3 regions of the Roseovarius sp. MMSF_3298 genome follow, and region 1 is predicted to be linked to each of the others. Evidence: riboswitches for the same ligand, from Rfam matches in the RefSeq annotation. Region 1 holds a riboswitch; each other region holds the start of a gene.
The links. A riboswitch is a leader RNA that binds a small molecule or an ion and turns the genes downstream of it on or off. The one in region 1 is predicted to bind cobalamin.

Region 1 (9,405 bases):
GCGACCTTCCCCGTGTTGCTGCCATCGCCTCGGAGTCCGCGCGTCGCTGCACAGCGCGTCGTGGCCCGTGCGATCCGATGGCCGATCTCGCAAGGGATCTCGGCGCATTGGGCACAGTGCGCGCCCATACTGGATCCGCTCGCGGGTTGATCTTTGCACCGGGAACCATCCCGCCAGAAGGCGCAGCCGCGTTGCAAGAAGCGGGCCTCACATCCGTTTTCAACTTCGAGACGGGCCGCGCATGAGTTTCGCACTGATGATGCTGGGCGCTCTGGCGCTGGACCTCGCCTTTGGCTGGCCCGACAGGCTCTACGCCCGTATCGGCCACCCCGTCACCTGGCTTGGCCAGGCCATTAACATGGCCGAGCGCCGGCTAAACACCGGCTCCCGCCGCCGGTGTCTGATCGCCGGCGCAGTGACGGTCACGGGCATCACCCTTCTCGCTGGCCTGCCCGCTCTGCTCGTTCAGGCTGTCCTGCCCCACGGTTGGGTCGGCGCAATGATCGGCGCAGGGCTGGCCTGGCCGCTGGTCGCCATGCGTTCCATGCACGCACATGTTGCCGCCGTGGCGCGCCCGCTGGCCGCCGGGGATACGCCAGTTGCCCGTCACGCCGTCAGCATGATCGTCGGGCGCGACCCGTGCCAACTTGATCCGCCGGCCATCGCGCGGGCAGCCACCGAAAGCCTTGCCGAGAATACCTCCGACGGCATCATCGCTCCTGTCTTCTGGGGCGTGATCCTGGGCCTGCCCGGCATCGCCGCCTACAAGGCCATCAACACCATGGATTCCATGATCGGCCACCGCAACGACCGGTTCGAGGCCTTCGGCAAAGCCGCCGCCCGGCTGGATGATTGCGTCAACTGGCTCCCCGCCCGCCTGACCGGCATCTTCTTCGCACTGGTCTCGGGGGCGTTCTTTCACACGCTTCACGTGATGCAGCAGGACGCGCCCGGGCACCGGTCCCCGAATGCGGGCTGGCCCGAGTCCGCGATGGCCGGTGCCCTGAACGTCCGGCTGTCCGGCCCCCGCATCTATGACGGGCGCGCCAACGACGAGCCCTGGTTGAACGGCGCCGCCCCCGATCCGACCCCCGAAGATCTGTTGCGCGCCTTGTCGCTCTACCGGCGCGCGATGACACTTTGCGCCCTTGCGCTGGCCGGTCTTGCGCTGCTCTAAGGGCATCATGACGGAAGTCCGAGATCACGGCGGCAACTTGGACGCCGCCATTGCAAGGCTGGGCGGTGCCCCCGCCGACTGGCTCGATTTGTCGACGGGCATCAATCCCGAACCCTACCCTGTGCCGCCGATCTCCGGCGACGCCTGGGCAGTTCTGCCGCGCAAATCCGACCTGGCGCGGTTGCGCGACGCGGCGGCCAGCGCCTACGCCACGTCCCTGCGCGTCATCCCGATGAACGGCGCACAGGGCGTCATCCAACTGGTGCCGTGGCTGGCCAAGCCAGGCCGCGCCACCGTCCTGGCACCCACCTACAACGAACACGCCGCCGCCCTCAGGGCCTGCGGCTGGCAGGTCGAAGAGGTCGCGTCGGTAAACGCCCTGCGTGGCTCGGACCTTGCGGTGGTGGTCAACCCCAACAATCCCGACGGCCGTCGCACCGCGCCCGAGGCATTACTCGACCTCGCCTCCGATGTGGGGCTGCTTATTGTCGACGAAAGCTTTGCAGATCCAGAGCCGCACCTTTCCATCGGCTCCATAGACTGTCCTGTCAATTGCGTCGTCCTGCGGTCCTTCGGAAAGTTCTACGGTCTCGCGGGCCTGCGGCTCGGTTTCGCCCTCGCCTCGGGGGCGGTCGCCGACCGTCTTGGCGATCTGGCAGGCCCATGGCCCGTCTCGGGTCCCGCCATCGAAATAGCCTGCGCGGCGCTGGCCGACACCGGGTGGCAGGCGCGCACGGTCGAAAGGCTGACCCAAGACGCCGCGCGGCTGGATTCCTTCGCCTCCCGCGCCAACTGGACGCTGGTCGGAGGTACCCCGCTCTTTCGCACCTACGAAGTGCCCGATGCGCATAAGGTACAAGAGACCCTCGCAATGCACAGAGTGTGGTCGCGCATCTTCCCCTATTCAGACCGTTGGCTACGCCTCGGACTGCCACCGCAAACCCGCTGGCAGCAGTTGGACGAGGCAATCGGCGCCGCCTGACCTCATCTTGCAAGCGCCAAAAGACCCGCAACATCCAGATGCGTCTCAAGATGCGCCGCCAGTTCATCCAGCGTGCGCTCCACCATGGCTTGATATCCCAGATCCGAGGCATCGGCCCCGTTCGAGTTAAGCCAAGTCGCTCGGAACCTGTCATCGCCGAACATCCCGTGCAGATAGCTGCCCGCCACGCGACCATCGGCAGACACCGCCCCCTCGGCCACGCCATCCACCCTGGCGAACGGTCTCGCGCGGTCCGACCCGTCACTGCGGCCGATATGAATCTCGTACCCGGCAAATGGAAGATCCAGCCCCACGTGGTGCGCGTCAACCTGGGTCACGCTCTTGTCGCCCCCCATGACCGTCTCGATATCCAGCAATCCGAGTCCCGGCGAGTCCCCCGGCGGCCCCTCGATTCCTTCCGGATCCGAGACGTTACGGCCAAGCATCTGGTAACCGCCGCAGATGCCCAGCACCCTGCCGCCCCGCCGGTGATGCGCCAAAAGGTCGACGTCCCACCCCTGCCGGCGGAGGAAGTCCAGATCACCGCGTGTCGATTTCGAGCCCGGAATGATCACCAGATCCGAATCAAGCGGCAACACCTGCCCCGGTTCCAACATGGTCACGCGCACGCCCGGCTCCTGCGTCAGCGGGTCCAGGTCGTCGAAATTCGCGATCCGTGACAATTGCAGGCAGACGATGTGAAACGCGCCCTGAACCGGGCTGTCGGCGATATCCAGCGCGTCCTCCGCCGGCAACCGCCACGCCTCGGGAAACCACTGCGCCACGCCATAGCCGCGCCAGCCGGTGCGCGCTTCGATTTCCCGGTATCCATCCTCGAAAAGCGTCGGATCGCCGCGGAACTTGTTGACCAGAAAGCCACCGATACGCGCGGCATCCGCCTTCGGCAGAACCGCCTGCGTGCCGACGATCTGCGCAATGACACCGCCGCGATCGATATCGCCACACAGGACCACGGGCACATCCGCCGCCTCGGCAAAGCCCATATTCGCAATGTCGCCCTTCCGCAGGTTGATCTCGGCGGGCGAGCCTGCCCCCTCGACAATCACAAGATCATGCTGTGCCCTCAGTCTGGCAAAACTGTCCTGAACGGCCGACATCAGCGTCGGTTTCAACTTGGAATACTCCAGCGCCTTTGCCGTGGTCAGACGCTTGCCTTGCACGATCACCTGCGCCCCGACATCCGTTTCAGGCTTCAGCAGAACCGGATTCATATCGGTGTGCAACGTCACCCCACAGGCCATCGCCTGCAACGCCTGCGCACGGCCGATCTCGCCACCGTCCGCCGTCACTGCGGCGTTGTTCGACATGTTCTGCGGCTTGAACGGCGCCACACTCAAGCCTCGATGCCGCGCGGCCCGGCACAGGCCGGCCACCAGCATCGACTTGCCGACATTGGACCCCGTGCCCTGAATCATTATTGCAGGCATGGGCGGACCTCGATACCAGGTATTGGCCTCTGGCGACTATCCCCGAGGACCACGATAGGACGCATCAGAACTCGACACCCTTCTGGGCTTTGATCCCATCCCGGAACGGATGCTTCACCAGGCTCATCTCGGTCACCAAGTCGGCCGCCTCGATCAGTTCGGGCTTGGCATTGCGCCCCGTCAGGCAGACATGCGTCATCGCCGGTTTCTCGTGCAGCAAAAAGTCCACGACCTCGTCGATGTCGATATAGTCATAGCGCAACGCGATGTTGATCTCGTCCAGCAGCACGAACTTCATCTCGGGATCGCGAATCTGCTCCTTGGCGATGGTCCAGCCGTTCTGCGCGGCGGCGATATCGCGTTCCCGGTCCTGCGTCTCCCAGGTGAACCCTTCGCCCGAAATGAAGAACCGGCATTCGTCCGAAAAGCGGTTGCGCAGCATCTCGGCCTCTCCGGTCACCCAGTTGCCCTTGATGAACTGCACCACCGCGCAGGGCATCCCATGCGCGATGCAGCGCAGAATCATCCCGAATCCCGAAGACGACTTGCCCTTGCCCGGTCCGGTATGGACCATGACCAAGCCTTTCTCCTCGGTCTTGTCCGCCATCATCCGGTCCCGCGCGGCCTTTATCTTCTTCATCTTCTCGTTGTGGCGGGCAGTCTTTTCCGCTTCGGACGGGTCGGACATGGGACGTCTCCTTGACACAAGGTGGGTTTTCGCAGCATGTCGCACCGTGTTGGTGCCTGTGTAAACAGGTGAAAAGGGAATGTGCAGCGCATTGCGCCAGGCACAGCCGCCCCCGCGACCGTGAACCGGGAAGGTTTCCACCGCCACTGGCGCAATGCCGGGAAGGCCGGAAACCGTGGGCCGAAGGGCCCGAAACCGCAAGCCGGGAGACCTGCCAACAAGAAGGAACAGACGGACCGGACGGGGTGTGCCGGGCTCGGATGGGTGGCCACCCGCCACCCCCGCGCGCACCCCCGACAGTGGAGGACACATGAGCGCGCGCATAGAACTGCTGATCTGCATCAAGTGCCGCAAGGGGCAGGAAACTCCCGAGGACGAGCGCCGCCCCGGCCAGCGCCTCTATGACGAGGTTACGGCGCGTGCGCTGCCCGACGGCGTCACCGTGACCCCCGTCGAATGCCTGCAAAACTGCGACGCTGGCTGCACCGCCGCCATGCGCGGCGGCGAACGCTGGACGTATCTGTACGGAAATCTCGATGAAACGTCGCATCCCGACATGCTGCTGGAGGGCGCGGTCCTCTATCAGCAGACCGAGGACGGGCTGATCCCGTGGCGCCAACGCCCCGAACATTTCAAGCGCAACTGCGTTGCGCGCATCCCACCCCTGACTGCAAAGGCTGACCAATGACCGATCTTGCAAAACTTCCCGTCACCGTCATTACGGGCTTTCTGGGCTCCGGCAAGACAACCCTGGTGCGCCACCTGATGCAGAACCCCGGCGGCCGCCGTCTGGCCGTGGTCGTCAACGAGTTCGGCGATGTAGGCGTCGACGGAGACATTTTGAAAAGCTGCGCCATTCCCGATTGCCCGGCGGAAAATATCATGGAACTGGCCAATGGGTGCATCTGCTGCACCGTGGCCGACGATTTCATCCCGACGATCGAGGCGCTGATGGCGCTCGATCCGCGCCCCGATCACATCCTGATCGAAACCAGCGGCCTGGCTCTGCCCAAGCCTCTGCTCAAGGCGTTCGACTGGCCCGATATCCGCTCCAAAATCACCGTCGACGGCGTCATCGCGCTGGCCGATGCCGAGGCCGTCGCGGCAGGCCGCTTCGCCCCCGATGTGGCCCGGGTCGATGCCCAGCGCCTCGCCGATGACAGCATCGACCACGAAACCCCTCTGTCGGAGGTGTTCGAGGACCAGATCTCCTGCGCCGACATCATCCTGCTGACCAAGCCCGACCTTGCCGGCCCCGACGGCGTGGCCAAGGCGAAAGAGGTCATCGCCGCCGAAGCCCCCCGCCCCCTGCCCGTGGTCGAGGTCGCCGAGGGCGTCGTCGATCCCCGCGTGATCCTCGGGCTCGAAGCCGCCGCCGAGGATGACATGGACGCCCGACCCAGCCACCACGACGATCACGACGACCACGAGCATGACGATTTCGAATCCATCGTCATCGACATCCCGGAACTGGGTGATCCTTCCGATCTGGTGCGCCGCATCGAGGATCTCGCCAACAACCAGAACATCCTGCGCGTCAAGGGCTATGCCAGCGTCGCCGGCAAGCCGATGCGCCTTCTGGTGCAGGCGGTGGGCGCGCGCGTGCGCCATCAATATGACCGCCCGTGGAAACCGGACGAGGCCCGCCGCGGGCGCCTCGTTGTCATCGCCGAGCATGACGACGTGAATATCGACGCGATCCGCGCCGTACTGGCTCCGGCCGAGGCGGCCGAGTAACCGATGCACGTCGTCTTCCGCGAAAGCCACGGTCTGGAAGAAACCGACACCCCGACCGACCTGGGACAAAGCCCGGCGGACCTGGTGGTCTTGTCGTTTTCCGACAGCGACCTTGGCGCCTTCGCGGAAGGATGGCACCGGCGGCGCGACAGCCTGCCCGACGTGCGCCTGGCAAACCTCACCGCCCTGCGGCATCCGCTGTCGCTCGACACCTATGTCGAACAGACGCTGGCCGGCGCCAAGGGCATCCTGATCCGGCTGATCGGCGGCGTGCCCTACTGGGAATACGGGCTACAGCAGGTGCTGGCCCTGGCGCAGGAAAAAGGCATCGCGCTCGCCGTCCTGCCCGCCGACGGCCGGCCCGACCCCCGGCTTGACGCCTATTCCACCCTGCCCGTCTCGACCTTGCGGCGCCTTGCAGAGCTTTGCGACAACGGCGGCAGCGTCGCGGCACAGGCCGCCCTGCAACAACTGGCGCTCGCCGCCGGCCTTTACGCCGCGCCAGTGCGCGGGGCCAAGGTGCTGCCCATGGTCGGCGCCTGGACGCCCGAGCATGGCGCCTGCTGCCCTCTCGCCGACCTGCCCGTCACGCAGACCCGCATCCTGATCGTCTTCTACCGCTCCTACGTGGTGGCCGCCGACCTCGCCCCGATCGAGGCGCTGATGCGGGCCTTCCAGGCACGGGGCCATCATGTCCGCGCCCTCTTCACCCCGTCGCTCAAAGCCCCCGAGGCGGCGGGCTGGCTGCGCCGGCAGGTGCAGGCTTACGCGCCCCACGCCATCGTCAACGCCACCGCATTTTCCGGCAAGGGCGACGACGGCACCTCGCCGCTCGACGCCGGCAACGTGCCGGTCTTCCAGGCAGCGCTGGCCACCTCCACCCGCGACGCCTGGGACGGGTCCGAGCGCGGTCTTTCGCCCGCCGACCTTGCCATGCACATCGTCCTGCCCGAGGTCGACGGGCGGCTGACCGGCGGCACGATCTCGTTCAAGGAACCGGGCGTGCGCGATCCCGACCTGGAATTCTCCCGCTTCGCACACCGGGCCGAACCGGACCTGACCGCCGCACTCGTGGCCCGCGTGCAAGGCTGGCTCGACCTCGCGGCAACACCCGCCGCCACGCGCCGGCCAGCGATCATCCTCTCCACCTATCCCGGCAAGGACTGGCAGATGGGCCACGCCGTGGGCCTCGACGCCCCCGCCTCGGCCCGCGCCATCCTGTCGGACCTGCGCGAGGCAGGCTATTCGGTGGACGAGACTCCGGCGGCATTGGAAGACCGCCTGCTGGCGCGCGACATGCGCCTGGCGTTATCGGAGTACAAGACGCTGCTGGCGCGCCTACCCGCGCCTCTGCGCGAGGACCTGTACTTGGCGTGGGGCCGGCCCGAAGACGACGCCGATGCAGTGGGCGGGGAGTTCCGTTTCGCCGCTCTGCGCCTCGGCAACGCCATCGTCGCGCTGCAACCCGAACGCGGAACGCCCAAGACCCGCGACGATGATTACCACGACCTGTCCCGCGTGCCGCGCCACGCGTATGTCGCCTTCTACCTCTGGCTGCAAACCCAGGCCGACGCGCTCGTTCACATCGGCGCGCATGGCACACTGGAATGGCTGCCGGGCAAAGCCGTCGCCCTTTCGCCCGCCTGCTGGCCCGAGGCACTGACCGGCACGATGCCCGTCATCTACCCTTTCATCGTCAACGACCCCGGCGAGGCCGCGCAGGCCAAGCGCCGCATCGGCGCCGTGACCCTGGGCCACGTGCCCCCACCGATGCAGGCCAGCGCAGCACCCGACCGCCTGTCGACGCTGGAATCGCTGCTGGACGAATTTTCGACCGCCGACGGGCTCGACCCCCGCCGCCGCGACCGCCTGCAGGCCGATATCCGCGCCGAGGCGCAGGCCCTGGGTGTCGAGGACGATCTGGGCCTCGACCGCGCCACATCGACCGCCGAGGCGATCACCCGCATCGACCGCTTTGTCTGCGACATAAAGGAAAGCATGTTCGGCGACGGCCTGCACATCTGGGGCCAACCGGATACCGACGCGGAACCGATGGTTTGCAGCGCCCAGGCCGAGCGGCAGTCCCTCCTCGACGCGCTCGACGGGCGGCGCATCCCGGCTGGCCCCTCCGGCTCGCCCTATCGCGGCCGCGACGACGTTCTGCCCACCGGGCGCAACCTCTTCACCACCGATCCCCGCTCGGTTCCCACGCGAGCCGCACACACACAAGGCGTCAAGCTGGCTGAGGAACTGATCCGGCGTCATCTTCAGGAAGAAGGCGACTGGCCCCGCGGCCTGATTGTCGATCTTTGGGGTTCAGCCACCATGCGCACGGCGGGCGAGGAATTTGCCATGGCCCTGCACCTGCTGGGTGTCAAGCCGGTCTGGGACACGGGCTCGGAACGGGTCTCGGGGCTTGAGGTCCTGCCCATCGCCGAACTCGACCGCCCCCGCATTGACGTCACGTTGCGCGTCTCGGGTCTGTTCCGAGACGTATTTCCGACGCTCTCGGGCCTCTACTCACAAGCGGTACGTGCGCTGGAACAGCGCGACGAAGCCCCCGACTGGAACCCCTATGCCGGTCACGCCTCGGGCGCGCGCGTCTATGGCCCCGCCCCCGGCAGCTTCGGCCTCGGCATGGGCACAGCGCCCGAAACCTATACCGCAGAGGCCCGCACCCAAGCGGGCAAGGCCTGGCTCTCCGCCTCCGCATGGGCGCTTGACGGCGACCACGCCACCCGCGACGAGGCCGGTATACGCGCCCGAGTCGAAAACGCCGACAGCTTCGTTCACCTTCAGGATCTGCCCGAAACCGACCTTTTGCTCGCTGCCGACTATGCCACGCACGAGGCCGGGTTCGCCGCCGCGCAATCGGTGACCGGCGGGCGGGCCGAGCTTTACCATCTCGACAACAGCGATCCCGCGCGCCCCCGCGCCCGCACCCTGCCCGAGGAGATCGCCCGCGTCGTCCATGCCCGCGCCACCAACCCCGGCTGGATCGCAGGCATGAAGCGGCACGGGTTCCGAGGCGCCGCCGAAATCGCCGCCACGCTCGACCACATGGGCGCCTTCGCCCATCTGGCTCAGGTCGTCGGTCCGCATCTCTTCGACGCCTACCATGATGCGACCCTGGGCGACCCGGACACCGACGCTTTTCTGCGAGAGGCCAACCCCGAGGCCCATGCCGCCATGCAAGACAGGTTCCGCGCGTTGCTTGAGGCTAGGCTTTGGCAAACCCGTCGCAACGCGATCCGGGCCGGGCTGGAGGACAGCACATGAGCGGCGCGACACACCCAATCGTCAAGGGCTGGTGCCCCGGCGCGCACCGCCCGATGTTGTCGGGCGACGGGCTGGTCGTGCGCGTGCGCCCCTT
Region 2 (9,405 bases), on a different contig from region 1:
CAGGGCCTGACTGGCTCGCAAGGCACTTTTCACTCCGAACAGGCCATCGCCTACGGCACGCAAATGGTCGGGGGCGTCACCCCCGGCAAAGGCGGCCAGACGCACCTGGACCTGCCGGTCTTCAACTCGGTCCATGAAGCGGTGGACAAGACGGGCGCCAACGCCTCGGTCATCTACGTGCCGCCGCCCTTCGCCGCCGACTCGATCCTCGAGGCAATCGACGCGGAGGTTCCGCTGATCGTCGCGATCACCGAGGGCGTGCCGGTCCTAGACATGATGCGCGTCAAGCGCGCGCTCGAAGGCAGCAGCTCTGTCCTCATCGGCCCCAACTGCCCCGGCATCATCACGCCCGACGCGTGCAAGATCGGCATCATGCCCGGCCACATCCACAAGCGCGGCAGCGTCGGCGTGGTCAGCCGCTCCGGCACGTTGACCTACGAGGCCGTGAAGCAGACGAGCGACGTGGGCCTGGGCCAGTCGACCTGCGTCGGCATCGGCGGCGACCCCATCAAGGGCACCGAGCATATCGACGTGCTGGAATGGTTCCTGGCCGATGACGAGACGGAATCGATCATCATGATCGGCGAGATCGGCGGCAGCGCCGAGGAAGACGCGGCGCAGTTCCTCAAGGACGAGGCCAAGAAAGGCCGCTCCAAGCCCTGCGCCGGGTTCATCGCGGGCCGCACCGCCCCTCCGGGCCGCCGCATGGGCCACGCGGGCGCCATCGTCGCCGGCGGCAAGGGCGGCGCCGACGACAAGATCGAGGCGATGAAATCCGCCGGTATCGTCGTCGCCGAATCCCCAGCTGGATTGGGTGAGGCGGTGCTCGAGGCGATCGGAAAATAAGACATCAAGCGTCGGGCCGGGAGCATTTCCCGGCCCACGCAGTCCGCGACAGCCCCGCCATACGGACGCGTGTTCATACCAAGGTCTAGCCTTCAAGGGGGCTGGCGCCATAGGAGAACACAACGCATACTCACCTCATTGACACGACTGTTAGTCTTGACATACCAAATACCAAGAGCCATCGCCGAGGGGAGGCCGCGCATGCTGCTTGCAGAATACCAGTCCAAGGAATTGCTGGCCCAGTACGGCGTGTCCGTGCCGCCGGGCAAGATGGCCCGCACGCCCGACGAGGCCGAGGCCGCCTGCGCCAACATTCCGGCCCGCAAGTTCGTGGTGAAGGCGCAGATCACCTCGGGCGCGCGCGGCCTTGCCGGCGGCATCAAGTTCGCCGCCACCGCCTCTGCGGTAAAGGACGAGGCTGCCAGGCTTCTGGGAAAGCAACTGATCACGAACCAGACCGGCGCCACCGGTGAAACGGTGCATGCCGTCTATGTCGAAGCCGACGTCAAGCATGACGCCCAGTATTACATTGCCTTCGCACTAGACCCCGACACTGGCGCACCGCTGCTCGTCGCCTCCCCCGATGGTGGGGTGGAATTCGAGCAGAAGGCGCAGATGAACGCTAGCGAAGTCGCCAAGCACAGCCTGACCGGCAGCCCCGATGCGGATCGCGCCGGTCTGACCGAGTTTCTGTCCGGCATCGGGATGGAGGACGAGAAGGCAGTCGAGCAACTTCTGTCGGCCTGCGAAGCGTTCATCGAGAACGACATGGCGCTGCTGGAGATCAACCCGTTCGTCCGCACGCCCGACGGCACCTGGATGGCCATCGACGCCAAGGTCGCGCTGGATGCCAGTGCCGCGTTCCGGCACCCGGAATGGGATTCGATGGTCTCGGGCGAGGGTCTGCCCGCCGTGGAAACCGCAGCGCAGAAAAGCAACATCAACTTCGTCAAGCTGACCGGCAACCTCGGGGTCGTGGTCAACGGCGCGGGGCTGGGCCTGGCCACGAACGACATGATCATCGATGCGGGCGGCAAGCCCGCGAACTTCATGGATATCCGCACGACCGCCACCAGCATGGACATCGCCCGCGGCGTCGAACTGCTGCTGCAGGAGCCTTCGGTCACTGCCATCCTGCTGAATGTGCATGGTGGCGGCATGACGGTCTGCGATACCATCGCCGAGGGCGTGAACTTCGCCTATTCGCGCAACAAGGGCACCAAGCCCGTTATCGCCCGTCTGGCCGGCCAGAACGCCGAATGGGGCCAGCGCATTCTCGTCGACCGAAAGGTGCCGGTCGAGATTTGCGGCACCATGTCCGAGGCCGTCAACCGCGCGGTCGAAATCGCATCCAAGGGGGCACGCTGATGGCAATTCTGGTCAACGAGAACACCCGACTCCTGGTTCAGGGCATGACCGGTCGCGCCGGCACGTTCTATACCGACCAGGCGATGCGTTACGGAACGAACTGCGTTGCGGGCGTACGTCCCGGGCGTGGCGGCACCTCGCATCTCGGCTTGCCGGTCTTTCACACCTGCGCCGAAGCGGTCAAGGAAACGAAGGCCAATGCCAGCCTTGTCACCGTGCCCGCCCCCAAAGCCGCCGACGCCATGATCGAGGCGATCGAAGCCGAGATAGAGGTGGTCGTCTGCATCACCGAACGGGTGCCGCAACACGACATGCGCAGGGTCAAGGAGGCGCTCGAAGGGTCGCAGACAATGCTGATCGGCCCGAACAGCCAGGGAATCCTGACGCCCGGACAATGCAAGATAGGGGTGATGCCGACCGTCGACGCGAAGCCGGGCCAGATCGGCATCGCGTCGCGCTCGGCCTCGCTCACGTCCGAGGTTCTGGCCAGTTGCAGCGCCGCCAATCTGGGCCAGTCCACAACCGTCGGTGTCGGAGGCGACGTGCTGCACGGGATCGGCTTTGTCGGCTGCCTGGAAAAGTTCCGTGACGACCCGGATACGAAGGCCGTGGTGCTGATCGGCGAAATGGGCGGACGCGAAGAGGAACTGGCCGCCGAGTATCTCTCTTCGGTCGATTACGGCAAGCCCGTGGTGGGTCTGGTGGTGGGGCGTCACGCGCCGGTCGGTCGCCGGATGGGCCACGCCGGCACATTGTCGGTCTTCGGCAACCTGTCGGCCGATGACAAGGTTTCGCTTCTGCGCGATGCGGGCGTCGTGATTGCCCGCGACGCAGGAACCGTGGTGGAAACCGTCCAATCCTGCCTGTCCTGATTTCGGGAAATTCTCGAACGACCTGTCGCGTCGTACCCGAAGGCAGGCCAGGACACTCAAGAAAACCGCTCAGGCACCGGATGAACTTACGGATTCGGTTTCCTGGGCCGACGACCGTGCGACGCAGGTCGAAACCCAGACCAAATTGACACGGCAAGACGTCAGCCGGTCCCGCGTTGGGATTTTCTCTTTCCTCACCCGGCGTCATGCACTAACACCCGAGTCGCTTCGGTTCCTGTCGGCTTTCCGGCGGGAGAATAGGGAATGCGGTGCGACGCGCCAGGCGTCAACTCCGCAACTGCCCCCGCAACTGTAGGCGGAGAGCGAGGCCGGACCATGTCACTGTCATGCGGCGCATGATGGGAAGACCCGGCCAAGCGTTGACCCGCAAGTCAGGAGACCTGCCGAGGTGATCACCCTGTCCGAACGCGGGGCGCGTTTCGACAACGGATCTTCCGTAGCGGTGACACTTGCACCGTCTGCGAAGAGTTTCCTTCCAGGCATGAACCAAAAAATCAGCGCATCAAGCGCGCCCCGGAGGGACAATCCATGTCACGCCCGTTCAAGTCCGTCCTTGCGGCAACCACCGCCCTTTTCATCCAGCCTGCCGTCGCGCAGGATGAACCCTATGACCTCGGCACGATCTTCGTCTCCGGCGGCCTGACGCCCATCGAAGGCAGCGCGTATGGCCGCGCCGGCAGCGTCATCACCGAGGAAGAAATCGAGGACCGCAACGCGGTCTACGTCGCGGACCTGCTGCGGTCGCTGCCGGGTGTTTCCGTATCCCGCACCGGCGCCTATGGCAGCGTCACCCAGGTGCGTCTGCGCGGTCACGAAGGCAACCACACGCTCGTTCTGATCGACGGGATCGAGGTCGCCGCCCCCAATACCGGCGAGTACGACTTTTCCGGCCTTCTGGCCGCCGATATCGAGCGCATCGAGGTCATTCGCGGACCGCAATCGGCGCTTTACGGCTCCAACGCCATCGGCGGGGTCATTTCGATCACCACCAAGACGGCGCAAGAGCCGGGTTTCTCTGGCAACGTCGGTTTTGAAGTGGGATCGGACGGCACCACCGAGGGCCGCCTCGGCCTGCGCCTGAATACCGAACGCGGTCAACTCAGCTTTTCCGCTGCGCGGCGCGAAACCGGCGGATTCGACATTTCCGGCACGCCCGGCGGCGAGGATGACGGCGATCTGAACCGCACCTACAACCTCAAGGGCCGCTACCGTGTGAACGAGGTTCTGACGATCGGCGGCAGTATCCGCCATGTCGACCGCACCGGCGACAGCGACAGCGGCGTGTTCGGCGCACCGACCCGCGCAGGTCTTGTCGTCGATGACCTGTCGGGCACATCGCTTCAGGAAACCTATGGTGGCCTTTACGCAGAACTCGATACGCTTGGCGGGCGGCTCCTGAACCGGGTTGACCTGTCTTTCGGCACGATCGACCGCCAGGGTGTGAGCGGCGCCGGCGTGCGCAATTCGGACAATTCCGGCACCCGCGCAAAAGTCGCCTATCGCGGCACGGTCGCGCTGGACGCGCCCACCCTCAACAGCGCCAACCATACCCTTAGCTTCGCCGCCGAATGGGAGCGTCTGACCTACAAGGAAAACGATCCCACGATCGTCTTCGCGCCGGGACAGCTCGTCAAACGTTCGCGTGAACAGACGGCCATCGCGCTCGAATACCAGGGCGATTTCGGAAATGGCTTTGCGCTACAGGGCAGCGTGCGGCACGATTTCAATGACAAGTTCGAGGATTTCACGACCTACGCGATCGGTGCCTCCTACCAGTTGCCCAACCAGACGACGCGCCTGCATGCCTCTTATGGCACCGGCGTCCAGAACCCGACGCTGATCGAGCAATTCGGCTTCTTCGCCAACTTCGCCGGCAACCCGAACCTTGAACCCGAACAGAGCAAAGGCTGGGATTTCGGTGTCGAGCAGCAATTCCTGAACGGTCGTGGCCTGATCGACGTGACCTATTTCAACGAGGAACTGACGGACGAGATCACGTCGGTCTTCGACCCTGGCACGGGGATCTCGACACCAGTCAACCAGACCGGCACAAGCGACCGGCAAGGCATCGAGGTCGCCGCCAGCGCCGCCCTGACCGACCGGCTGGACATGTCGCTCAGCTATACCTGGCTCGACGCCGAAAACCCTGACGGCAGCGTCGAGGTCCGGCGCCCCGAGCACGAGGCGCTGTTGCGGCTGGGCTACCTGATGCCGAATGACCGCACCCGCCTGAACCTCGAGGTGCAGCATGTCGCCGGGCTCTTCGACAGCGACTTCACCGCGGCGTCGCTCGGTGCGAATGTGGTAGAGCTTCAGGACTATACGCTTGTGAATGTCGGCTTCAGCCACGAAGTTACCGATGACATCCAGGTCTACGGACGGATCCATAACGTGACGGACGAAAGCTACGAAGAACTGGACGGATACTCGACGCAAGGCCGCACCGCGTTCTTCGGCGTGACCGCGAACTTCTGATATGGCGGCGCGGCGCTTTCATATCGTCGCGACCCGGCTCGCCTTCGCAGTGATCCTGTGCTGGGCGGGCCTTGCCTCGGCCGAGGCGCCGCGCCGCGTCGTGTCGATGAATCTCTGCACCGATCAGCTTGCCATGCTGCTTGCCGGGCCGGGGCAGTTGCATTCGGTTTCCGACATCTCGCTCGACCCGCGGATGTCGGCGATGACCGAAGAGGCGCGGGGCTACGTGATAAACCAGGGCCTGGCCGAAGAAATCTACCTGATGCAGCCCGACCTGGTTCTGGCGGGCAATTTCACGACGCGCGCCAGTGTCGCCATGCTGCGCCGGCTGGGCGTCGAGGTGGTCGAGTTCGAGCAGGCTCGATCCCTGCCAGAGATCCACAGTAACATTCTTCGCATGGGTGAGATTCTGCACCGGCAGTCCGCCGCACGCGAGATGGTCGCCCATTTCGATGCGCGCCTTGCCGCGCTGCAACAGGACAGCGGCGACCGGCCCGACGCGATGCTGTACTACGCCAGCGGGTATACGTCGCCGGCAGGCACGTTGTCGGATCAGATCCTTCAGGCCGCGGGCTTCGACAACGCGGCGGTCAAGGCCGGGCTCGGCACTCAGATGAAAATCCAGCTGGAAACGCTGGCGATGCTTGATCCCGACATCGTCATCACTTCGCAGCCATATCCCGGCGCCTCGCGCTCCGAGGCGATCATGCAGCATCCGGTGGTCGAGGCGCTGCGCGCCGAATTGCCCTTTGCCACGGTCACGGACAGCGACTGGGTCTGTGGCACGCCCCACGTGCTGCGCGCCATAGAATCGCTGGCCGAGACCCGTCATCGGCTGACGAAAAACACGCCATGACCCGTCTGGCGATCATCCTGTGCGTGCTGGTCGTCGGGCTGTTCTTCGGATCCCTGCTGATTGGCCCCGCCGAGATCGGCATCACCGACAGCCTTTCAGCGCTCTTCGTCGACGACGGCGGCGCGATGACGCTTGTCATGCGCGAGATCCGCCTGCCCCGAGCCTTGCTGGCCCTGATGATCGGCGCCAGCCTCGGTCTTGCCGGTGCCGCGATGCAGGGCTACCTGCGCAATCCGCTGGCGGAACCGGGGCTGATCGGCGTGTCCGGCTCCGCGGCGTTCGGCGCGGTGCTGGCCATCCACACCGGCGTGGCCGCGTCCTTCGCGCTGGCCCTGCCCTTCTCGGCCCTGGCCGGTGCGCTTTGCGGCGTGTTCCTGATCATGGCGCTGGCCGGGTCGCGCGGCACGTCGCTGACCCTGATACTGGCCGGGATCGCCGTTTCGGCGCTGGCGGCTGCGCTGACGTCGCTCGTGCTGAACCTGTCGCCCAACCCCTTCGCCGCAAGCGAGATCGTCTTCTGGATGATGGGCTCGCTCGCCGACCGATCCATGACCCACGTCTGGCTTGCCGCGCCGTTCATGGCGGTGGGCTTTGCCCTGCTGGGCGGCCTTGGCCGCGGGCTCGACGCGCTGACCCTGGGCGAGGATTCGGCGCAGGCCATGGGCATCGGCCTGACCCGTTTGCGCCTGACGCTGGTGCTGGGGACCGCCTGTGTCGTCGGCGCGGGCACGGCGGTGGCCGGCGCAATCGGATTTGTCGGTCTCGTGGTGCCGCACCTGTTGCGGCCCCTGGTCGGCGCGCATCCGTCGCGCTTGCTCTGGGCCTCGGCCCTGGGCGGTGCGGCGATGGTGCTCGCCGCCGACATCGCCGTGCGGGTGGTCCTTCCGTCGCGCGACCTCAAGCTGGGCGTGCTCACGGCCCTCGTCGGCGCACCGCTCTTCCTGCACCTGATCCTGAAACTGCGGCGGGAACGGATATGACGCTTCTCTCGGTCAAGGACCTGTCGGTGTCGCTCAAGGGGCGGGACGTTCTGCGCGACGTCACCTTCGATATCGGACCGGGCGAGTTCGTGGGGCTTATCGGCCCCAACGGCGCCGGCAAGACCACGCTGATGCGCGCGGCACTCGGTCTTCTGCCGTTCACCGGAACATGCAGTCTTGCGGCGCTGTCCGAGAACGCGCGGGCCCGGCAAGCGGCATGGATGCCGCAAGCGCGCGAGATCGCCTGGCCCGTCACCGTGGAAACCGTGGTCACGCTGGGCCGGACACCGCACCTGAAGTCGATCCAGAACCCCGCCGACCACGATCGCAAGGCTGTCGACACTGCGCTGGACCGGATGGAACTCGGCGGCATGCGCCACCGCGATGCCACCCAGCTTTCGGGCGGCGAACAGGCCCGGGTCCTGATCGCGCGCGCACTTGCGCAGGAGACGCCGCTGCTGCTGGCCGATGAGCCCATCGCGGGCCTTGACCCCGCACACCAGATCTCGACCATGCAGACCTTTGCGGCGCTGGCACGAAGTGGCAAATCCTCACTGGTTTCGCTGCATGACCTGGGGCTTGCAGCACGCCACTGCACCCGGCTCATCCTGCTCGGCGGGAAGGGCCTGGTTGCCGATGGTCCACCGCAGGATGTTCTGACCTCCCGGCGCCTGGCCGATGTGTTCGGCGTCACCGCCTGGTTCCAGGAGACGCCCAGCGGCATGGTGTTCCAGCCTTTGGACACGCTCAGCTGACGCGCCAGCTCTCGGGTTCCGGCCCCCCTCTGCCGGAACATCGCGCAAAATGCTATGATGCAGGTCTCATCCGAATGCGCTGCCGGTCTTGCCGACCGCGCGCCAACGGAACTTTTGCTCAAGCCCGCACGTTTTGTACCGAAAGGAGTTCCCGCATGTCCAGCTTCCGCGCACGCGCGATCACCAAGCCCGTCTTCAAATGGGCCAAGGGCGTTTTGCCCGGGATGTCCAAGACCGAAAGCGAAGCCCTGAACGCCGGCGAAGTCTGGTGGGAGGCCGAGCTTTTCTCGGGCAACCCGGACTGGTCCAAGCTGCGCGCGGTCAAGACGCCGAAACTGTCGGACGAAGAACAGGCCTTTTTCGACGGTCCCGTGCAACAGCTGTGCGAGATGATCGACGATTGGAAGATCAACCACGAAACCGGCGACCTTGCCCCGGAGGTCTGGCAGTTTCTGCGCGACAACAAGTTCTTCGGGATGATCATTCCCAAGGCGCATGGCGGGCTGGAGTTCTCAGCCTTCGCGCATTCCGAGATCGTTCGCTATATCTCGACGCGCTCTGTCGCCGCCGCCGTGACCGTCATGGTGCCCAACTCGCTTGGCCCCGGCGAGCTGATCCACCAGTTCGGCACCGACGAACAGAAAGACTACTGGCTGCCCCGCCTTGCCGACGGGCGCGAACTGCCCGCCTTCGGCCTGACCAGCGCCGAGGCCGGGTCCGACGCAGGCGCGATGGTCGATGACGGTGTGGTCTGCAAGGGCCAGTGGAAAGGCGAGGAAGTGCTGGGCATCCGCCTGAACTGGGCCAAGCGGTACATCACGCTGTCGCCGGTCTGCACCGTGCTGGGTCTGGCCTTCAAGCTGCGGGACCCCGATGGCCTTTTGGGTGAAACGCCCGATATCGGCATCACTTGTGCGCTCGTTCCGACCGACCTCGAGGGTGTCGAAACCGGTCGCCGCCACATCCCGTCCTCCACGATGTTCATGAACGGCCCGACCACGGGCAAGGATGTGTTCATCCCGCTCGAAAACATCATCGGCGGGCAGGAGTATGCCGGCGAAGGCTGGATGATGCTGATGAGCGCGCTTGCCGCCGGGCGCGGCATCTCGCTGCCGTCGATGGGCTGCGCCGCCATTGCCCTGTCGGCCCACACGACCGGCGCCTACGCCCGTATACGCGAACAGTTCAACCTGCCCATCGGCAAGTTCGGCGGCGTGCAGGCGCGACTTGGA
Region 3 (9,405 bases), on a different contig from region 1:
GCGGTTGGCGCGGTCTTTGCGGTGATGGTGCTGGCGGTCAGCCTGACGACATTTCCGATGCTGATCGACCGCCGGGTCGGGCTGGCTGTGGCGGTCGCCACCTCGTTGCGGGTGATGCAGAAGAACCCGGCAACAGTGGCCAGGTGGGGTGCCATCGTGGCTGTCCTGATGCTGATCGGGACGGTGCCGCTATTCCTGGGGCTGATCGTCGTGCTGCCGGTGCTGGGTCATGCGACCTGGCATCTCTATCGCGCCGCCGTGGGGTGGGCGTGAGGCCACCGCGGTCTGCGCAAGCCAGGGCCGGGTGAGGCCGGCCCCGGGATGCCAGGCTTAGCTGCCGCCGTCGGTGCCTTCGGGCAGCGCGGTGGCCAGGCGCGTGACGGCGTTAAGCTTTGTCATGCCGTCTTCGCCGGCGGTGTCGTACTCGAAGAGGACGCGATCGCCGCGACCGAGGTCCTCGGGCAGGGTGATCTCGGTGGGCACTTCCCAGACGGTCTTGTCGGTAAGAACGATGATGCCGTCGATGCGGTCGAAGGCGAGGACGTGGCCCTCGGTTTCATCTGCGAAGGCGGGGAGGGTTGCGACGGCGATCGCGACTGCAGCGGTTATGATGCGCATGGGGTTGGTCCAAGGGGAGGAAAGCACTCTCGGCGCGACTCCGCGCTTTCGTAGCCGCCGGGCGGAGCCTCGCACCCGGATGGCGGTGAAATGGGATGGGCCGCGTGGTTTGCAAGAGGACGGCCCAAATATAAATGGCGGATTCTCGCCCGTCGGAATTCTGCAAGCTTGCCAGAGACCGGGGCTTGGGGAAAAAGACCGAAAAACCGGGGGATTCTCTGATGCGGCGTTTGATGGCCTTGATGCTGGTGTGCGTGGTTGCGGGATGCAGCGCTAAAGAGGCGTCGGAGCCGCCAGCGCGGCACAACCCGCCGCTTTATCCCAACGAGACGCCGCAGATCCGGGCGCTGATCAACCAGTATGCCGACAATTACGAGGTGCCGCGTTCTCTGGTGCACCGGGTGGTGCAGCGCGAGAGTGATTACCGCCCCAAGGCGCGCAATGGTCCGTATTGGGGGATGATGCAGATCCTGCCCGCCACGGCACGGGGCATGGGGTTCCAGGGTCAGGCGAGCGACCTGCTGAATCCTGAGACCAACCTGAAATACGCGGTGAAATACCTGCGCGGCGCGTGGCTGGTATCAGATGGCAGCGAGCCCGATGCGGTAATGTGGTACGCGCGGGGCTATTACTATGCTGCGCGGGACAAGTGCCTGCTGGTCGAGACGGGCCTGCGCGAGCGCGAGATCGCCCGGCACTGCCGCTGAAGCCGGGCGTCTAAAGCGGCCAGAACACCAGGATCGCCGGCACGGACACGGCAACCACGATGATTTCGAGCGGCAGACCCATGCGCCAGTAATCCCCGAAGGCGTAGCCGCCGGGGCCGAGGATCAGCGTGTTGTTCTTGTGCCCGATCGGCGTGAGATAGGCCGAGGACGCGGCCACCGCGACGGCCATCAGGAACGGGTCGGGCGAGACGTCGAGCGTGCTGGCCATCTGGATGCCGACGGGGGCGGCGACGATGGTGGTCGCGGTGTTGTTGAGCACGTCGGAGAGCGTCATCGTGACCACCATCAGCACGGTCAGGATCGCCCAGGCGGGGAAGCCTGCCGTCAGGTCGACGAGGCCGCCCGCGAGCAGGGCGGTGCCGCCCGCCTCTTCGAATGCGGCACCCAGGGGGATCATCGAGCCGAGCAGCACCACCACGGGCCACTCGATATGGGTGTAGAGCTCCGACGGTGGGACGATGCGCGTCAGCACATAGGCCATGACCACCAGCCCGAGCGCGATAGGCAGGTAGAGCAGGCCAAAGCTGGCCGCGGCGACGGCGGCACCGAAGATGCCGATGGCAGCCCAAGTCTTGCGGTCCTGCGTCACTTTCAGCCCGCGTTCGGCCAGCGGCAGGCAGCCCAGCCACTCGGTCACGTCCGAGCCGGTTTCGTGCGGGACCAGCAGAAGGAGGATATCGCCCGGTTGAATCGTTGTCTTGCGCACTTGCTCGCGGATCTGGCGGCCGCGGCGGGAGATGCCCATCAATACCGAGCGCTGACGCCAATTCAGGCCCACGGACTGCGCCGTACGGCCGGCGATGCGGGCGTCGCGGGGGACCACGACCTCGATCATGTCGAGCCCGTCGCCGGCGGCGCGGACCTTGTCCTCGCGCTTGGAGTCCGAAAAGGCGAGAGACAGCGCGGAGCGGAACTCATCCAGCGCGTCGGGCGTGGCCTCGATCACCAGCGCGTCGCCGGCTTGCAGAATGGTGTTGCGGGCACGGCCATAGCGGCGTTTGCCGTCGCGCACCACGCCGAGAAGCGCGACGTCGTTGCTGTCGGCATCCTCCTGCAACTCTGCGAGGCGCTTGCCGATCTGGGCGCTGTCCTCGGGGATGGTGAGTTCGGCCAGGTAATCGGCCAGTTCGGCGGCGTGCAGACCGCTGTCGTCGCGGGCCGGAATGAGCCGCCAGCCGATGAGGGCGACGAAGACAAGACCGGCAAGCGCGGTGACGGCGCCGACGGGGGCAAAGTCGAACATGGAGTAGGATTGCCCCAAGGCGTCCTCGCGGATGCCGGCGATGATGATGTTGGGGGGCGTGCCGATAAGTGTGACCATGCCGCCAAGGATCGTGGCAAAGGAAAGCGGCATGAGGCTGAGCCCCGGAGATCGCTTGGCCTTGCGCGCGGTCTGGACATCGACGGGCATCAGCAGGGCCAGTGCCGCGACGTTGTTCATGAAGGCCGAGAGCACGCCGCCGATGCCGCCCATGATGGTGATATGCGCGCCGAGGCTGCGCGAGCTGTCGACCAGCGTCCGGGTAATGAGAAAGACCGCGCCCGAGCGTACCAGACCGGCGGAGACAACGAGGACGAGGGCCACGATGATCGTTGCCGGGTGACCGAAGCCGGTAAAGGCCTGCTCGGTGGGCACGACACCCAGCACCACGCCGAGCATCAGCGCGCCGAACGCGACGATATCGTAGCGGTAGCGGCCCCAGAGCAGTAGCGCGAACACGCCGCCGAAAAGCGCGAAGAGTATGATCTGGTCCTGGGTCATCTGGGCGAGGTCTTTCCGGAGTGGTCTGACGGGCGCGGCCCGTCCGGCCAGCCTAGAGGCAACGGGCGGCGGCGCAACAGTCGATTGCCGGGATTGCACAGCGGCCCGCGCCTGATTTATAGAGGCGTGAACTTTACACATGTCATCGGAGGCGCGTCATGGCCGGCCACTCAAAATGGGCGAATATTCAGCACCGCAAGGGGCGTCAGGATGCCCAGCGGGCAAAGCTTTTCTCCAAATTTTCCAAGGAGATAACGATTGCCGCCAAAATGGGCGATCCGGACCCCGACAAGAACCCGCGCCTGCGCCTTGCGATCAAGCAGGCCAAGTCGCAGTCGATGCCGAATGACAATATCGACCGGGCGATCAAGAAATCGGTCGCGGGCGACGGCGAGGATTACGAGGAAATCCGCTATGAGGGCTATGGCCCCAACGGCGTGGCGGTGATTGTCGAGGCGATGACCGACAACCGCAACCGTACCGCCAGCACGGTCCGCTCGACCTTTACCAAGCATGGCGGGAACCTGGGCGAGACTGGTTCTGTCGGGTTCATGTTCGAACGCAAGGGGCAGGTCACCTACCCGGCGGATGCGGGCGACGCCGATACGGTGATGATGGCCGCGATCGAGGCCGGGGCCGAGGACGTGGAATCGGGCGAGGACGGGCATACCGTGTGGTGTGCGGATACCGATCTGAACGACGTCAGCACCGCGCTGGAGGCGGAGCTGGGCGAGAGTGACGAAACCAAGCTGGTCTGGCGGCCCACGACCACGACTGAGCTGGACCTGGAAGCGATGCAGAAGCTGATGAAGCTGATCGACGCGCTGGAGGATGACGATGACGTGCAGAACGTCACGACGAATTTCGAGGCCAGCGATGAGGTGATGGAGCAGTTGGCGGCGGAGTGATCCTGCCGGCCCGGACCATGGAGCGGCGTCCCCTCGGGGCGCCGTTTTGCGTTTGGTTCGGCGTCGTGCATACGGCACGCGATGTACAGTGTGATGGACCTTTCGTCGGCGGTGCGGCATCCTGCGCTCGGCCATGGGAGACAGACATGCAGATCGAACACGAGGACGGCGAGAGCAAGGGGCGCTATGTCACCCGCATCGGTGACGGACCGGAGGCCGAGCTGACCTATTCCAAGTTGGGAAGCTCGGGAATGATTATCGACCATACCGGCGTGCCGGACGAATATCGTGGCGATGGTGTGGGTTTGGCGCTGGTCACGCGCGCGGTGGAGGATGCCCGGGCGGCGGGCCGCAAGATCACGCCGCTTTGCCCCTTTGCCGCGGCGCAGTTTCGACGGCATCCCGAATGGGCCGACGTTCTGGCCTGAGGGCTGGTTTGACGCATGTGTCGTCGGGAGGCCCTTCAAGGTCGCAATCGCGTGTTGCGCCAGAGGCCGGTTGGCGGCAAGATGATGGTCCCGAAGGTGCCACGAAAGCCGTGGAGAATTGGGAAGCCGGTGAAAGTCCGGCGCTGCCCCCGCAACGGTAAGGATGGGGGATACCGCAGAGGGCCACTGGGGCAAGATGCCCCGGGAAGGCGCGCGTATCCGCACCCCCGCCAAGCCCGGAAACCAGCCCTTGGGGTGAACGTCGAACCGCGGGGGGCGGTACGGGCGGTGGACCGAAAAGCGGTTCTCGCGCGGCTTTCCTTCGCCCCAGTCCGGCCCGGGGTGTGGCCGGAGGAAGAGCAGAAGACATGAACCTGACACCGATCATGGATGGACTGGAGCGCAGCGGCGCCACCGGCGCGGAGGCCGAGGCCGTGGCGCGACTGGGATTCCTGGAATGGGTTTTCGCCTATCCGGGGACCGTCACGGCGCGCGTGTTGCGCGAGGCGCTGGCCGAGCCAATTGTGCAGAACCCGGGCAGTGCTGCGGCGTGTGCCTTCGTCGATTTCCTGGAAGAGGCGCGGCATGCGGCAGCGATGGCCCGCGGACGGCGCGGGCGCGCGGCTCGGGTCATGCACTGAGCTTACGGAATTTGGCCCCGTTGTCACGTGCGGCGGGGCGCATCCGGTTCAGGTGTCCGGAAGATGAAAGGATGGTGTCGCGCAAAAAAAACGGCGACGCCAGGGAGGAGGAGAGGCGCCGCCGTTCTTTACGTCGGGTCCCAGGGAGGAGGAAGGGACCGTTCGTTACAGTTGGGCTCGTTCTGAGCCCAGGTCTTGCCGGGACCGCACAAGGGAGGAGAGGCGGTATCCCGAACAGGTGCCAAACGGGAGGAGAAGCACCTGATTGTTTTAGCGAGCGTTTGGCGCGGTGGCCGTTTCGTTCGCTGTTGAGTTAAAGATAGCGATATGCTGCGCTTGCACAATAGATTTTGCTGCAACGCGGCTATGCAGGAAGCGCATAGAAGAATAGTTCATTTTTTGCGTGCAATATCATCTATTTGCCGGTTTTTTGTGCGGGATTGAAACGGGGGTTGTGCCTGCTTTCAGAAATGCGACTTTTGGCGGCGCAGATGCATGGAGGCAGGGCATGACGGAAATACTCGACAAAGTGCGCCAGGAGCTGGAACGGCTTGAATTGCCGGACGGTGGTACCGTGATTTCACGCGACATGGTGCGTGCGATGCGACTCGAAGGCAGCGAAGTGCGATTCGTGCTGGAGGCGCCCACTGCCGAGATGGCCCGCCACATGGAGCCCCTGAGAGCAGCCGCCGAGCGCGCGGCGCTGTCGGTCGAGGGAGTGTCTTCGGCGCAGGTGGCGTTGACCGCACAGGCGCCCGAGGCCCCGACCCCGTCACTGAAGGTGGGCCGGCACCCCGAGGGCGGAAGCGCGTCGATCCGCCCAGGCGGGGTGAAGTCGATTCTGGCGGTGGCGTCCGGGAAGGGCGGCGTGGGCAAGTCGACCGTGGCGTCGAACCTTGCGGTGGCACTGGCCCGGGCGGGACGGCGCGTGGGCTTGCTGGACGCCGATATACACGGGCCGAGCCTGCCGCGCATGATGGGCGTGACCGAGCGGGCGAGCAGCCCGGACGGCAAGATCCTGACTCCGCTGGAGGCACATGGCGTCAAGATGATGTCCATCGGACTGATGATCGAAGAGGACCGCGCCGTTGTCTGGCGAGGGCCGATGCTGATGGGGGCTTTGCAGCAGATGATAAGCCAAGTAGACTGGGGCGAGCTGGACGTGCTGCTGGTGGACCTTCCGCCGGGAACGGGGGATGTGCAGTTGACCCTGTGCCAAAGGGCGGCGCCCACCGGTGCACTGGTGGTCTCGACGCCGCAGGATGTGGCGCTTCTGGATGCGCGCAAGGCGATCGACATGTTCAACACGCTGAAGACGCGGGTGCTGGGGCTGATCGAGAACATGTCGATGTTCCATTGCCCGCAATGCGGATACGAGGCGGCGATTTTCGGCCATGGCGGCGTGGCGCAGGAGGCCGAGAGGCTGGAGTTGCCGCTGTTGGGGGCCTTGCCGATCGACCTCGACACACGGCTGGGCGGCGACGCCGGGCGGCCCGTGGCGCTGGAGGACGGTCCGGTGTCGGAGGCTTATGCGCGGTTGGCGGATCGGCTGGTGCAGGGCGGAATGGCGTAGGCCCAATTCGGCCTATGAGAATGCCTGATATAGTGGGTTTTTACCCACTTTAGGTACAATTCACACCGCCATTGGCATAGGCCGCCAAAGGTCGGGCACCGTCACGGTGTCCTGAGGTCCCGTTAACTCCCCGTTGATATTTCCCGAAGCCCGGGTGCGCTCCGTTTCGCGCCTATGGCTGGCAAACATGTGACGCCTTGGGGACGGCCCCCTGGCGCGGAAAGGGAAATTCATGAACAAGGCAATTACCGATGGCATCACCTTCATGCCGCCGGCCTATGCGAACGGGCTGGACGTCTGGTCGAGCGGGAACGGCACGCCGGGGTCCGACACGTATGACGGGGCGGCCAACGCCGCCTTCGTACCTGCCGATCAGGATTTCGGCGGGGCGCTGGAGATCCAGAAAACCCAAAGCGTTCAGAAACTGCGGTACATGGGCGAGACGCCGATCCTGCCGGGCTGTTACCTTCAGATCACCGCGCGGGTGAAGGCAATTGCCGGGAACTTGCCGAACGTGCGCATCGCGGCTTGGGCCGGCGGTGCGGGCGGCGCCCATGTCAACGGCCTGGTCGAGACCGGCCCGAGCGTGGCGCTGACCAACTATGGTGAGGTGGTCGAGGTCACGGCTATTGTCGGCAGCGGCGACCGCGGCGGTGTCGATATGGTCTGGGGCACAGAGCCCCTGTATGGCCATTTCGGCATCGACCTGACGGGGCCGAATGGCGGCGTGGTGCGGATCGACGACATTAGGATCGAGGATGTAACCAGCATCTTCCTGCGCGATCTGGTCGGACTGGTGGACGTGCGCGATTACGGCGCGAAAGGGGATGGCAGCACCAATGACCTGCCTGCGTTCGAGGCCGCGGATGCCGCGGCGCATGGCCGGACCGTGCTGGTGCCCGCCGGTACGTATTTTCTGGGCGACAGCCTGACCATGCAAAGCAAGGTCGAGTTCGAGGGCGAGGTCACCATGCCAGTCGACAAGATTTTCGAGTTGGTCAACGATTTCGACTTTTCCAAATACGTGGACGCTTTCGGCGGTGAAACCGGGACGGCGTTCAAGAAGGCCTACCAGGCGCTGCTGAACAACCCCGGCCACGTGGAGCTGGACATGAAAGGCCGCAAGGTGGCGCTGCGCGAACCTGTGGACATGCAGGCCGCCGTGCCGAACCGGACCACCTACAAGACGCGACACGTGATCAAGAACGCGCAATTCTCGGTTTTTCCGGGGGCGAACTGGGACACCGATACTGTCACCTCGCAGGCAACGTACAACGCCAACGACAACAAGCGACTGACCAACGTGGCGAACGTGGCCAATATCCAGGTCGGTTCGCTGGTCACGGGCAACGGGGTTGGCCGAGAGGTCTATGTGCGTTCCAAAAACGTCGGTGCCCAGACCGTTACCCTCAGTCACCCGCTCTTTGATGCGGAAGGCACGCAGAACTACACGTTCAAACGGTTCAAATATATGTGGGATTTCAGCGGCTTCTCGCAGATCTCGAAATTCGCGGTATCGAATGTCGAGTTCCAGTGCGGCGGCGATTGCAGTGCCGTGCTGCTGCCCCCCGCGGGATCGGCCATACATTTCCGGGATTGTTTCTTCACACAGCCGCGCGACCGGGGGATCACCAGCCACGGCGAGGGCGACCAGGGCATGATGATCGACCGCTGCCAGTTTTTGTCGCGGGAAAGTCCTTTGCTGGTGCCCGACCGGACAACGATCGGGGTGAACTGCAACGGCAACGACATCAAGATCCGCAATTGCCGGTGCAATTTCTTCAAGCATTTCGCGATTTTGGCGGGATCGTCCAGCATCATCATGGGCAACCACTGTTTCCAGGGCGACAGTGCTGATCCGGGTCCACGCAGCGCAATTTTCGTTATGGCGCGGACCAACAACCGGGGCACCTTCACCGGCAATTATATCTGCGACGGCTCGATCGAGTGGACCAACGAGTATGACGAGGCGCCCGATTTCTCGAGCGAATTTTCGTTCAGCGCTTTGTCCATCACCAGTAACGTTTTCCTCAGCCAGAGCACTGCGCCCTCTTTCAATTTCCTGTCCGTGAAACCGTATGGGCCGGGGCACTTCATCAACGGGCTGACGGTCACGGGCAACACGGTGCGCCTGATCGACGGGCCGATTGACCGCTTCGAGGGCATCGACACCAGCTTTGCGACCATGAACTTCGAGCGGTTCCGCAGCATCCGCTTCGAGGACAACGCCTATTTCAACGTCAATATCCAGGTGGAAAACCCGTTGGTCATGCAACATACCGAGGCCAGTGCGCAGAAGACATGGGTCGTGTCGCCTCATCCCAAGCTGCCCTTCGAGGCTTGGGCGCAGACGGTCGAGTCGATCGTGGCAGAGGGGGCGATCCGCGAAGCCGATGGAACGGCCTATTTCGGGGTGCCTTACTACGACGGAAAGGAAGGACCGAACAAGGACAGCGTCAACTTGCGCTGGGAAAAGGCGGTCAGCGGGACGGTCACGATGCGCATCAGGATCGACGATCTGATCTGATGCAAGGAAGGTGTCGCGCAACGCATCAGAACTGTTGCCAGAGGCCGAATTTCAGCTTGAAATCATCGGCCTCTGCCACGCCGGCGACAAGCCCGAGTTCGACGTGGCGGCCCGGTGCGATGCGGCGTATGTAGGATGGAGCCAGCTTGGCGTAAGGATCACTTTGCGTCGGGATGCCGGTCTGTAGTTGCAGGATGATCTTGGCATCGGGGCGGGGGCT

Region 2: linked by a shared signal. The riboswitch ahead of RBB18_RS22035 (TonB-dependent siderophore receptor) and the one ahead of RBB18_RS12130 (DUF1636 domain-containing protein) in region 1 are both predicted to bind cobalamin.
Region 3: linked by a shared signal. The riboswitch ahead of RBB18_RS10340 (hypothetical protein) and the one ahead of RBB18_RS12130 (DUF1636 domain-containing protein) in region 1 are both predicted to bind cobalamin.

The regions. Positions count from the first base shown of each region.
Region 1 covers NZ_JASHIN010000012.1:19,571-28,975, forward strand. The annotation lists gene RBB18_RS12105 (hypothetical protein) at 1-245, shown strand, start outside; gene cbiB (adenosylcobinamide-phosphate synthase CbiB) at 242-1,177, shown strand; gene cobD (threonine-phosphate decarboxylase CobD) at 1,185-2,159, shown strand; gene RBB18_RS12120 (cobyric acid synthase) at 2,162-3,607, opposite strand; gene cobO (cob(I)yrinic acid a,c-diamide adenosyltransferase) at 3,672-4,295, opposite strand; cobalamin riboswitch at 4,329-4,529, shown strand; gene RBB18_RS12130 (DUF1636 domain-containing protein) at 4,606-4,983, shown strand; gene cobW (cobalamin biosynthesis protein CobW) at 4,980-6,032, shown strand; gene cobN (cobaltochelatase subunit CobN) at 6,036-9,311, shown strand; gene RBB18_RS12145 (cobalamin biosynthesis protein CobG) at 9,308-9,405, shown strand, end outside.
Region 2 covers NZ_JASHIN010000044.1:252-9,656, forward strand. The annotation lists gene sucD (succinate--CoA ligase subunit alpha) at 1-846, shown strand, start outside; gene RBB18_RS22025 (succinate--CoA ligase subunit beta) at 1,048-2,214, shown strand; gene sucD (succinate--CoA ligase subunit alpha) at 2,214-3,086, shown strand; cobalamin riboswitch at 3,299-3,510, shown strand; gene RBB18_RS22035 (TonB-dependent siderophore receptor) at 3,636-5,582, shown strand; gene RBB18_RS22040 (ABC transporter substrate-binding protein) at 5,584-6,438, shown strand; gene RBB18_RS22045 (iron ABC transporter permease) at 6,435-7,418, shown strand; gene RBB18_RS22050 (ABC transporter ATP-binding protein) at 7,415-8,173, shown strand; gene RBB18_RS22055 (acyl-CoA dehydrogenase) at 8,329-9,405, shown strand, end outside.
Region 3 covers NZ_JASHIN010000009.1:97,791-107,195, reverse strand. The annotation lists gene RBB18_RS10370 (DUF2189 domain-containing protein) at 1-273, shown strand, start outside; gene RBB18_RS10365 (hypothetical protein) at 331-618, opposite strand; gene RBB18_RS10360 (lytic transglycosylase domain-containing protein) at 840-1,325, shown strand; gene RBB18_RS10355 (SLC13 family permease) at 1,336-3,108, opposite strand; gene RBB18_RS10350 (YebC/PmpR family DNA-binding transcriptional regulator) at 3,267-4,016, shown strand; gene RBB18_RS10345 (GNAT family N-acetyltransferase) at 4,163-4,444, shown strand; cobalamin riboswitch at 4,522-4,711, shown strand; gene RBB18_RS10340 (hypothetical protein) at 4,813-5,085, shown strand; gene RBB18_RS10335 (Mrp/NBP35 family ATP-binding protein) at 5,594-6,658, shown strand; gene RBB18_RS10330 (glycosyl hydrolase family 28-related protein) at 6,891-9,185, shown strand; gene RBB18_RS10325 (hypothetical protein) at 9,211-9,405, opposite strand, start outside.